Regions from separate parts of the Bacillus sp. 5RYD7K genome, predicted to be linked through region 2. Evidence: riboswitches for the same ligand, from Rfam matches in the RefSeq annotation. Region 2 holds a riboswitch; each other region holds the start of a gene.

Region 1 (3,278 bases), 120 kb from region 2:
ATGAATCTGCGTCTCATTTTTCACAGAAGACGTCGTTAATCGGAAAGCTTCTGCTGCCCAAGTTAAATATTCATCCCAATCCTGCGTTTTTAACGGCAGGCCTTCACGGAGCGCGGGTTCATCCACTTGGATAATCTGAATACCGGCATCTTCAAGCGCTTTTACTTCTTTTCTGAGGGCAAGCCCGATCTGGAAGGCGATTTCTTTTCTTGAAATATCCACGCGCGGGAATGACCAGTTTAAAATGGTGACAGGTCCCGTCAGCATGCCTTTCATGTGCTTTTCTGTCAGCGATTGGGCATAGATCGTATCTTTTACCGTCATCGGTTCGATAAATTCGACATCACCGAAAATGACAGGCGGACGTACGCAGCGTGAACCGTAAGACTGCACCCATGCATATTTCGTAAAGGCGAACCCGGCCAGTTTTTCACCGAAGTATTCGACCATGTCCGTCCGTTCAAATTCTCCGTGAACGAGCACGTCTAAGCCGATTTCTTCCTGAATGTCAACCCAGCGCTTCGTTTCCGCATTAATAAACGCTTGATACTGTTCATCCGTCCAATCTTTTTTCCGCCATTTTTGCCGTGCGCTCCGCACTTCTGCAGATTGAGGGAAGCTTCCGATCGTCGTCGTCGGCAGAAGGGGAAGACCGAGTGATTCATTTTGCAGCGCCAATCGTTCTTCAAAGCTTGCAGGGCGGGAGAAATCTTTTTCTGTCAGCTGATTCAATTCTTCTTTTTGAGCTGAGTTCGCTCCTGTTGCGAATGCTTTCAAAGCTTTAAGTGCCGCTTTTGACTCTTCGATCTGCTCACTGACGGCCGCTTTGCCGGACAGAAGCCCTTCTTTTAAGACGCCGAGTTCCGCCAGTTTTTCTTTAGCGTATGACAGGCCGTTCAGCAAATCCTTTTCAAGATGCTCATCAGGGTGTTTCGCCACCGGCACGTGCAGAAGGCTGCTTGAAGGCTGAATCCATAACTCCTCAACATCAGCGTGGCTGAGGATATCCAAAGCCGCATCAAGGCCTTCTTCAACATCGATTTTCCAAATGTTTCGGCCGTCGATCACACCGGCTGCCAGCACTTTATCTTTCGGGAAGCCGTGCTTTTTCAATTGCTCAAGGTTTCTGCCTTTATCATGCACGAAATCAAGCCCGATTCCCTGTACAGGATACGAAACGAGTTCTTCATATGCATCAACCGAATCGAAGTATGTCTGCAGGAGGACATTCAGCCCTGAAAGCTCTTTTGTAATAGATTCATAGAGTTCTTTTGCGGCGCGGACATCTTCAGCTGAGGCTGTCACAAGGGCTGGCTCATCAATCTGAACCCATTTGACGCCTTCTGCTTCAAGCTCTTTCAGCAGCTGTACATAAAGAGGAACAAGGCGCTTTTGAATCGCTTTCGCCTCTGATTCTTCGTATCCTTTCGCAAGTGTGACGAATGTATACGGACCGACAATGACAGGTTTCGTTTCCGCTCCGAATTCTTCTTTGATCCGGCGGTAGTCGTCAAGCTGTTTGTTTCTCGTCAGACGGAATTCAATGCTTTCGTCATATTCAGGAACGATGTAATGGTAGTTGGTATTGAACCATTTTGTCATTTCACTGGAAACGGCGTCTTTAACACCGCGGGCAATCGCGAAATATGTATCAACGGGATCCGTGATGCTGCGGAATCTTTCCGGAATCCAGTTAAAGCTGACGGCGGTATCAAGCACATGGTCATAATGAGTAAAATCAGAGACCGGCACGATATCGATATTTTGGTCAAGCTGTGTTTTGACAGCTGATAAGAATAAACCGTCAAGCTCTTTAAGAAACGTTTCTTTATCAGTGTTTCCTTTCCAATAAGCCTCAAGCGCTTTTTTCCATTCTCTGTTCAAGCCGATTCTCGGAAAACCGAGATTTGAAGTTTTGATTGTAGTCATTAAGTCTCCTCCTTTAAGTGAGATGTAACAAAAAAGCCTCTTTCTCATGAGAGAAAGAGGCTTTAACATCAAAATGTAAGCCTCTCTTATCTCTCAGATCACGTCTGATGGAATTAGCACCGTGCCTTAGGAGACAATCGTCTCGGCGCAAAAATCACGCGCCCCATTTCACAATGGAATTACGGTCGGTTGCTGTTGGGGTCAAAAGGCCAATCCCTCGCCCAACTCTCGATAAGAGAAAATATTTCAATTTTTTTGAAAAGTTACATCATTTGTTGGTTATCTTATCAGCTTATTCAGATCACTGTCAATAGAAAATCTCACATTTTAAAAATTGGTGATGTTGACAAGCGGATCAATCATTATATGAGAAAAATATCAGAAAGACAGCAGCTGTGCCTGTTCGGCTCTTTCCATGAGCACATCAGGTGCGTCTAAATACAGAAATCCGTTCCCGGCCAATGTTTTGGCGATGCCCAAAGGAAGAGTCCGCCGCACAAGCTGGGCATAAATTTCGGCTTCAGAAAGCGTCCGCTGAAACGAGTCCTGTTCAAGCCCTTTTATTAAGGCCAGCGCTCCGCTCACGTGCGGGGCGGCCATTGAAGTGCCCGTCAGCTTCCCGTATTTATGGTTGGGAAGGGTGGAGAGAATGTTTTCTCCGGGCGCCACGAGGTCAATTTCTTTATTTGCGTTTGAAAATTCTGACGATTTACGGGCGATTGAGACTGATCCGACGGCGATCACTTCGTTGTAAGCGGCCGGATACGACAGTTCTTCTGTCCGCTCGTCTCCGTCACCTTCATTTCCTGCTGCGCAAACGACCAGTACACCGCTTTTTACCGCATTTGTGACGGCTTCTTTCAGTTCAGGCACATCGTTCGGCCCGCCGAGTGACATGGAAATAATGTCCGCCTTTTGTTCAACGGCGTAGTTGATGCCGTTAATAATCCATTCGTATTTGCCGCTGCCGTTTTGACCGCCGAGAACTTTAACGATTAAAAGGCTCGCTTCCGGCGCAACACCTGAAATTCCGCCGTTTGAATCATTGGCGGCAATCGTTCCGGAAACATGTGTCCCGTGGCCGTTGTAATCGGAAATCGCGTCTTCTTTGCCTTCGTCATCATCGGTGAAGTTTTTTCCGCCGATAACCCGGTCTTTCAAATCAGGATGATTAATGTCGCAGCCTGTATCAAGCACCGCGATTTTAATATCCTTTCCTTTAAACCCTTTTGCCCACAATTCTGGCGCCTTAATCACTTTAATACCCTCAGGAAGCTCGTTCACATCCATGATCTGCTCATCCGTGACATAAGGAATCAACCGCATTTCACCATTCATAAAAAAGCCCT
Region 2 (3,278 bases):
ATTTCGTCGCGCTGTGAAGCACGATATCTACGCCGAAATCAAGCGGCCGCTGCAGTGCAGGCGTCATGAAAGTGTTGTCAAGGTATGTCAGACAGCCGTGTTCTTTTGCCAGCTCGACGACGGCTTTAATGTCCGTGATGCCGAGCGTCGGGTTTGACGGTGTTTCCATATAGATGGCTTTCGTATTCGGCCGGATGGCGCGGGCAACCGCTTCTGTGTCCGTCATATCGACAAAGGTGTGTTCGATTCCGAAACGGGACAGCACTTCTGTCACCATGCGGAATGTTCCGCCGTACACATCCTCCGTGACGAGAACATGGTCGCCTTGGGATAAGAGCAGAAACGCCGTCGAAATCGCCGCCATTCCGGAGCTGAAAGCAAAACCTCTCGTTCCGCCTTCAAGACCTGCGATCGTTTCTTCAAGCGCTGTTCTTGTCGGTGTGCCGGAGCGGCTGTAATCATATGTTCCGAATTCTTCAAAGGAAGACTGATGAAATGTGGAAGCATGCTGAATCGGCACACTGACGGCTCCGGTAGCTCCGTCTGTTTTAAATGGATTGTGCACGAGCTGGGTTTCCAGCGTCCAATTTTGATTACTCATACGACACGGCCCCCTCTTTTACTTGCTGTAATGCCTGCTTTACATCCCGCTTCAAATCTTCTGCATGTTCAATTCCCACTGAAAATCTCAGCAGGCGGTTGCAGACGCCGTTTGCGATACGGATATCTTCCGGAATGTCCATGTGCGTCTGTGTCGCGGGGTATGTAATAAAGCTTTCCACCCCGCCGAGACTTTCTGCGAAACAGATCGTTTTCAGCGCCTTTAAAAATGGATTGACCCATTCCTCTTTTTGCAGCCTGAAAGACAGCATTCCGCCTTTTCCGGGATATAACACGTCGGCGATTTCTTCTTCCTGTTCTAAAAATGCTGCAAGTTCACGGGCGTTTTCTTCATGACGCTGCATTCTGAGCCCGAGTGTTTTCATCCCTCTCATTAAAAGCCACGAATCAAACGGCGGGAGAACGGCTCCGATCGCATTTTGGTGATTAAACATGATCTCGCCGAGCTCTTCATCCTTTACGACAGCAAGACCGGCAAGAAGATCATTGTGCCCGCCTAAATATTTTGTGGCGCTGTGAATGACGATATCGGCTCCCAGTTCAAGCGGGCGCTGGATGACCGGGGTATAAAACGTATTATCGACAATTAAAAGCAGGCCGGCTTCTTTCGTAATCCGGGCAATTTTTTCAATGTCGGCCTCCTGCATTAACGGGTTTGTCGGCGTTTCAACAAATACCGCTTTCGTATTTTCCGTTATTTTGGAGCGTAAACAGTCTTCATCGCTGAAATCATCGTAAATAAAGCTTAAGCCGTATTTTCTCCATTCATTTTCAAACAAACGGTATGTGCCTCCGTATAAATCGGAGGATACAATCAATTCATCCCCGCTTTTAAATAAAGCCATAATCGTTTGAATGGCTGCCATTCCCGAGCTGAAAGCAAAGCCTCTTGCACCGTTTTCCAACACGGCGATGGCGTCTTCAACGAGCTGGCGTGTCGGGTTTTTCGTGCGCACGTAATCAAAGCCTGTAGATTCTCCTATTCCTCTATGTCGGTAAGCGGTGGACAGATAAATCGGCGGACTGACCGTTCCCGTTGCTTCTTCGCTTCTATTTCCAATTTGGGCTAATTTTGTTTCGACATGCTGCGTCATCAGTAAGCACCATCCTTTTTCAAAAATAAAAAAGCTCCCTCTTCATAAGAAGAAGGAGCTTTTCTCTTCCTCTTATCTTCCAAGCATGTGAATCGCTTGCTGGATTTAGCACCTTGGCACTTTGCCTTCCCGCGGCAAAGCAAACCGGTTGCTGAGGTTTCAAAGGGCCAGTCCCTCCACCTCTCGTGATAAGAATATTGTTTTGTATTTTCTGATTGTTCTATATTAACGCACTATAAAATGGATTTCAACAACTTTTTAATTTTCTGAACTCTCGCAAGAAGTGCATCTGAAGAAAGAAATTTCTAATAATTCATGGTACAATAGGGAAAAACCATCAAGACAAGAAGCGGCCTGGAGGAATGCAAAGTGGCACCGAAAACCGGAATCATTCATGAGAAAAAACTTTTCTCTCATGAGCTTGAAGAAGAAATGACCGTTCTGGTCTACCTGCCCAACACTTACTCCCCTCTGTATAAGTATCATACGGTCATCGCCCAGGACGGCCATGATTATTTCAGATTAGGGAGAATCGGGCGGCAGGCGGAAGAGCTCATGTCAAAAGGGGAAATTGACCGCTGCATCATTATCGGCGTCCCATATAAAAATGTGCGGGAGCGAAGAAACACATACCATCCCGAAGGCTCTAAGTTCGCCTCATATAAACGGTTTATCGCAAATGAGCTCGTCCCTTTTATCGACAAAGAATACCCGACTTATCAAGTCGGATACGGCCGCACCATGATCGGGGATTCCCTCGGCGGAACCGTCTCGCTCATGACGGCGCTTGACTATCCGAACATGTTTGGAAACGTCATCATGCAGTCTCCGTATGTTGACGGGCACGTGCTGGATGCCGTCCGGCAGTCGGAAGACCTCAAACAGATATCCGTTTATCATCAAATCGGAGAAAAAGAAACCGACGTCCATACGACGGACGGCCAGGTGCTTGATTTCACCGCGCCGAACGAAGAGCTCAAACAGCTGCTGGAAAGCAAACAGTCTGAATACACGTATGAAACCTTTGACGGGGATCATAAATGGACATACTGGCAGCCGCTCATCACGCCGGCGCTGAAAAAAATGCTGTAACCATTCATTAAGGAGGGAACTTTCATGAAATACGGTATTGTTTTATTTCCATCAAAAAAATTACAGGATCTCGCAAATTCGTACCGGAAACGCTACGACCCGAGCTACGCGCTCATACCGCCGCATCTGACGGTAAGAGATCCGTTTGAAGCGACAGAACAGGAAATCGAGCAGATCGTATCACAGCTGAGACAGACGGCGAAAGAGTCGCACCCGCTCGTTCTGAAGATCACAAAATACAGCTCGTTTTCTCCTGTGAATAATGTGATATATATGAAAGCGGAGCCGACGGAAGAATTAAAAACCCTGAGTGAGAAATGCTATTCAGGAGCATTATCCGGTAAGCCGGAATACAGCTTCGTTCCGCATGTCACGGTCGGCCAGAAGCTGTCGTCAGATGAACATTCCGACGTACTCGGACAGCTGAAAATGCAGGACATTTCCCACGAAGAAGTCATTGACCGTTTTCAC
Region 3 (3,278 bases), 840 kb from region 2:
CTTCATCGGAATCCTGAAGCTCCTGCTCGGTAAAGCCCATCGCCCCGGCAAGCAAACGGAACACTTCCGTATTCGATTTGCTGTCCCCATATGGTTCGATCACCGGTTTTTGCAGCTGAATAAAATGGTGCCAGTAAGACGTGTAAAAATCCGTGTTTTCAAAAGCAGATGCAGCAGGGAGAACGATATCCGCATATTTGGCGGTTTCCGTTAAAAACAGATCGTGAACGACTGTAAATAAATCGTCCCGCTGCAGGCCTTTTCTGACTTTATTCGCTTCCGGCGCAACTACCGCGGGATTGGTTCCGTAAATAAACAAGGAGCGCACGGGCGGTTTTGTTTCTAAAAGAACGCTTCCGAGCCTGTTCATGTTAAATGATCTTGGCTTCCTGCCGTAAAGCAGATCAGGCCGCTGGAGCGCTTGTCTGTTATAGTTTAATACCGCGCTGTTGTGCTTGATTGCGCCTCCCCCGGTGCGGAGCCACTGTCCTGTCACAGCCGGAAGGCAGGCGACGGTGCGGACGATCATACCGCCATTGTCATGGTGCTGAATGCCGTTTCCGATTCTGATAAGGGAAGGGGAGGTTTCCCCGTACATTCTCGCAAGGCGTCTGATATCGTCTGCTTTAACGCCTGTCATAACAGAAACCGTTTCCGGATCATACTGTTTGACATGCGCTTTTAATTCTTCACTGCCTTCGGTGTATTCTGTGAGAAATGCTTCATCGTGAAGGTTCTCGGCAAATAAAACATGCATGATACCGAGAGCGAGTGCGGCATCTGTGCCGGGGCGAATGGGAATAAACCAATCGGCAAGCCGGCCTGTTTGGTTCTTATGTACATCGATAACGACAATCTTAGCTCCTTTTTTCCGGGCTTTTTGAGCAATCATGACCTGATGCATATTCGTGCTGACGGCATTGATTCCCCAAAAAATAAAGAGCTTTGCATGTATGGTCTCTTCCGGGTCAGTACCCGCGCCTTCTCCCATTGTATAGTTATAGCCCTCAGATCCGGCTTTGCTGCAGATCGTCCGTTCGAGCTGGCTCGCCCCAAGTCGGTGAAAAAAACGGCGGTCCATTCCCTCTGCCGCCAGTTTTCCCATATTACCGTAAAAGCTGTACGGGAGAATGCTTTCCGCTCCTTCTTCGGCAATAAGCTCTTTCCAGCGCGCACTGATCGTATTGATTGCTTCGTCCCATGAAATAGGCGTAAACACGGCTTCACCTTTTTCGCCGATCCGTTTTAACGGGACGGTTAAACGTTTTTCATCATAAATGCGCTCAGCCATGTGTCTGACTTTGTTGCAAATATTCCCTGATGTGACGGGGTGATCCGGGTCTCCCTGAATGTTAACGATTTTTCCGTCCTTTTTTGTCACAAGTAAGCCGCATTGATCGGGACAGTCCAGTGAGCACACCGATTTAAAGACCCCGTTTGGCTGTTTTGCAGCAGAATTCATAGCCCATTTCTCCTCTTTTTTTATATTGTAAGCATTATAACATTTCGAAATAGATCGTCAATTCAGAAAAAAAGTGTTGACATCACGGAAAGACTTATCTATGATGAGTTTATTCTTTTAAAAGCCTGACAATTTCATCATTTTATTTTCTATCAAGAGAGGTGGAGGGACTGGCCCTATGAAACCTCGGCAACATTTATTGTGCCAATTCCAGCAAGCGTATGCTTGAAAGATAGGAAAGAATGGTCTATACATATTTGTGCGCTTCAAGCGGATAAAGACGGTATATGAATCTCTTTCCTTCTTCGGGGAAAGAGATTTTTTTGTGAAAAAATTTATGTGAAAAGGATGTTTTGCACCATGACGGTTTTAATTACCGCACCCTATCACGACGAGGGGCTGAAGGAGCTGACAGATCTGTTCGGGCGGACTGTGCACCTGCCGTGGAAGAAGCACGGCCGGGCCTATCGGGAAGATGAATTAATCTGGATGATTCAAGAGACAAACGCGTCGGGGCTTATTACCGAACTTGATGAGGTATCAGAGCGAGTGATTGATATATTGCCGGATTCCGCTTTTATCGGCGTCTGCAGAGGGATGCCGTCTAATGTGGATATCACGGCGGCGACTAAAAGAAATATCCCTGTCTTCTATACACCGGCCCGCAATGCCCAGGCTGTTGCTGAAATGTTTATCGGAAATGTCATTTCGTTTTTGCGCCACACGTATTCTTCTCATCAGTGGCTGAAGGACGGGAAGTGGAATGGTGATTATTTGCAGGCTTACGTCAAATTCAGGGGAAATGAGCTGACGGGGAAAACAGTCGGCCTGATCGGTTTCGGAGCTGTCGGACAGAGAATCGCCCGGCTGTTGACGGCTTTTGACTGCAAGGTGCTGTACTATGACCCCTTTGTCAATCATGAGAACCGGGAGTATGAAAAAACGACGATTGAACGGGTATTTTCTGAAAGTGATATTGTCTCCGTTCATTTGCCGCGCACCGATGAAACCATCGGCCTGATCGGCGCCCGGCATTTTCAATTGATGAAGCAAGAAGCTGTTTTTGTCAATACATCAAGAGCGGCGGTTACAGACAGAAAAGAGCTGCTGCGGGTGCTGAAAGAACGGCGGATTAAGGGAGCGATCCTTGACGTGTTTTATCACGAACCGCCTGAATCTTCTGATTATGAATTGATCTCTTTGCCGAATGTGTTAGCGACTCCCCATTTAGCGGGCGCAACATTTGAAGTGGAGGATCATCATGTGAAGATTTTAAATGAAGCGCTTTTCAAATGGAAACAAGATCAAACCTGCTCAATACGTGAACTTTATAACAAAAGAGAACTTGAGATGGAAGGATAGAAAAAGGAGGAGGCTGTAATGGCTGAACAAAAAGGCTACCTTGTATTTGACATCGGGACTGGGAATGCGCGAGTCGCGGTTGTGACTGCCGGCGGCGATGTGACAGCATTGGAAAGGGAAGACATTGAATATGTGACGGATCCGCTTTATCCGGACGGACGATATTTCTCACCGGAAGGGTTATGGAAGCAAATCAGCGCTATGGCAAGGAAGGTTATTGCCAAAAGCCCACATATTACATTAATCGGAATCACCTCAACAAGCCAGAGGCAGGGAATTGTTCTGATTAATAAAGATAAAAAGGCGTTTCTCGGTCTGCCCAACATTGATAATAGAGGGCGCGAATGGGAGGGAGAGATCGAGTTAAAAGAAGAAGTACATCAGCGCGCCGGACGCCTTCCGAGCGCTTTATTTTCCGCCATGAAACTTGTCGGGTTAAAAAAAAGACAGCCGT

What was found. Region 2 has a riboswitch for S-adenosylmethionine ahead of ACQE26_RS17835 (methionine biosynthesis PLP-dependent protein). Riboswitches for the same ligand answer to the same signal wherever they lie in the genome.
Region 1: another riboswitch for S-adenosylmethionine. It lies ahead of metE (5-methyltetrahydropteroyltriglutamate--homocysteine S-methyltransferase); the one in region 2 lies ahead of ACQE26_RS17835 (methionine biosynthesis PLP-dependent protein).
Region 3: another riboswitch for S-adenosylmethionine. It lies ahead of ACQE26_RS14375 (2-hydroxyacid dehydrogenase); the one in region 2 lies ahead of ACQE26_RS17835 (methionine biosynthesis PLP-dependent protein).

What each region holds. Positions count from the first base shown of each region.
Region 1 is NZ_CP191200.1:3,536,143-3,539,420, reverse strand. It holds gene metE (5-methyltetrahydropteroyltriglutamate--homocysteine S-methyltransferase) at 1-1,929, opposite strand, end outside; SAM riboswitch class I at 2,013-2,167, opposite strand; gene isp (serine protease Isp) at 2,308-3,267, opposite strand.
Region 2 is NZ_CP191200.1:3,654,214-3,657,491, forward strand. It holds gene metC (cystathionine beta-lyase) at 1-601, opposite strand, end outside; gene ACQE26_RS17835 (methionine biosynthesis PLP-dependent protein) at 594-1,715, opposite strand; SAM riboswitch class I at 1,785-1,910, opposite strand; gene ACQE26_RS17840 (esterase family protein) at 2,085-2,807, shown strand; gene ACQE26_RS17845 (YjcG family protein) at 2,832-3,278, shown strand, end outside.
Region 3 is NZ_CP191200.1:2,810,997-2,814,274, forward strand. It holds gene ACQE26_RS14370 (molybdopterin oxidoreductase family protein) at 1-1,462, opposite strand, end outside; SAM riboswitch class I at 1,609-1,701, shown strand; gene ACQE26_RS14375 (2-hydroxyacid dehydrogenase) at 1,823-2,824, shown strand; gene ACQE26_RS14380 (FGGY-family carbohydrate kinase) at 2,843-3,278, shown strand, end outside.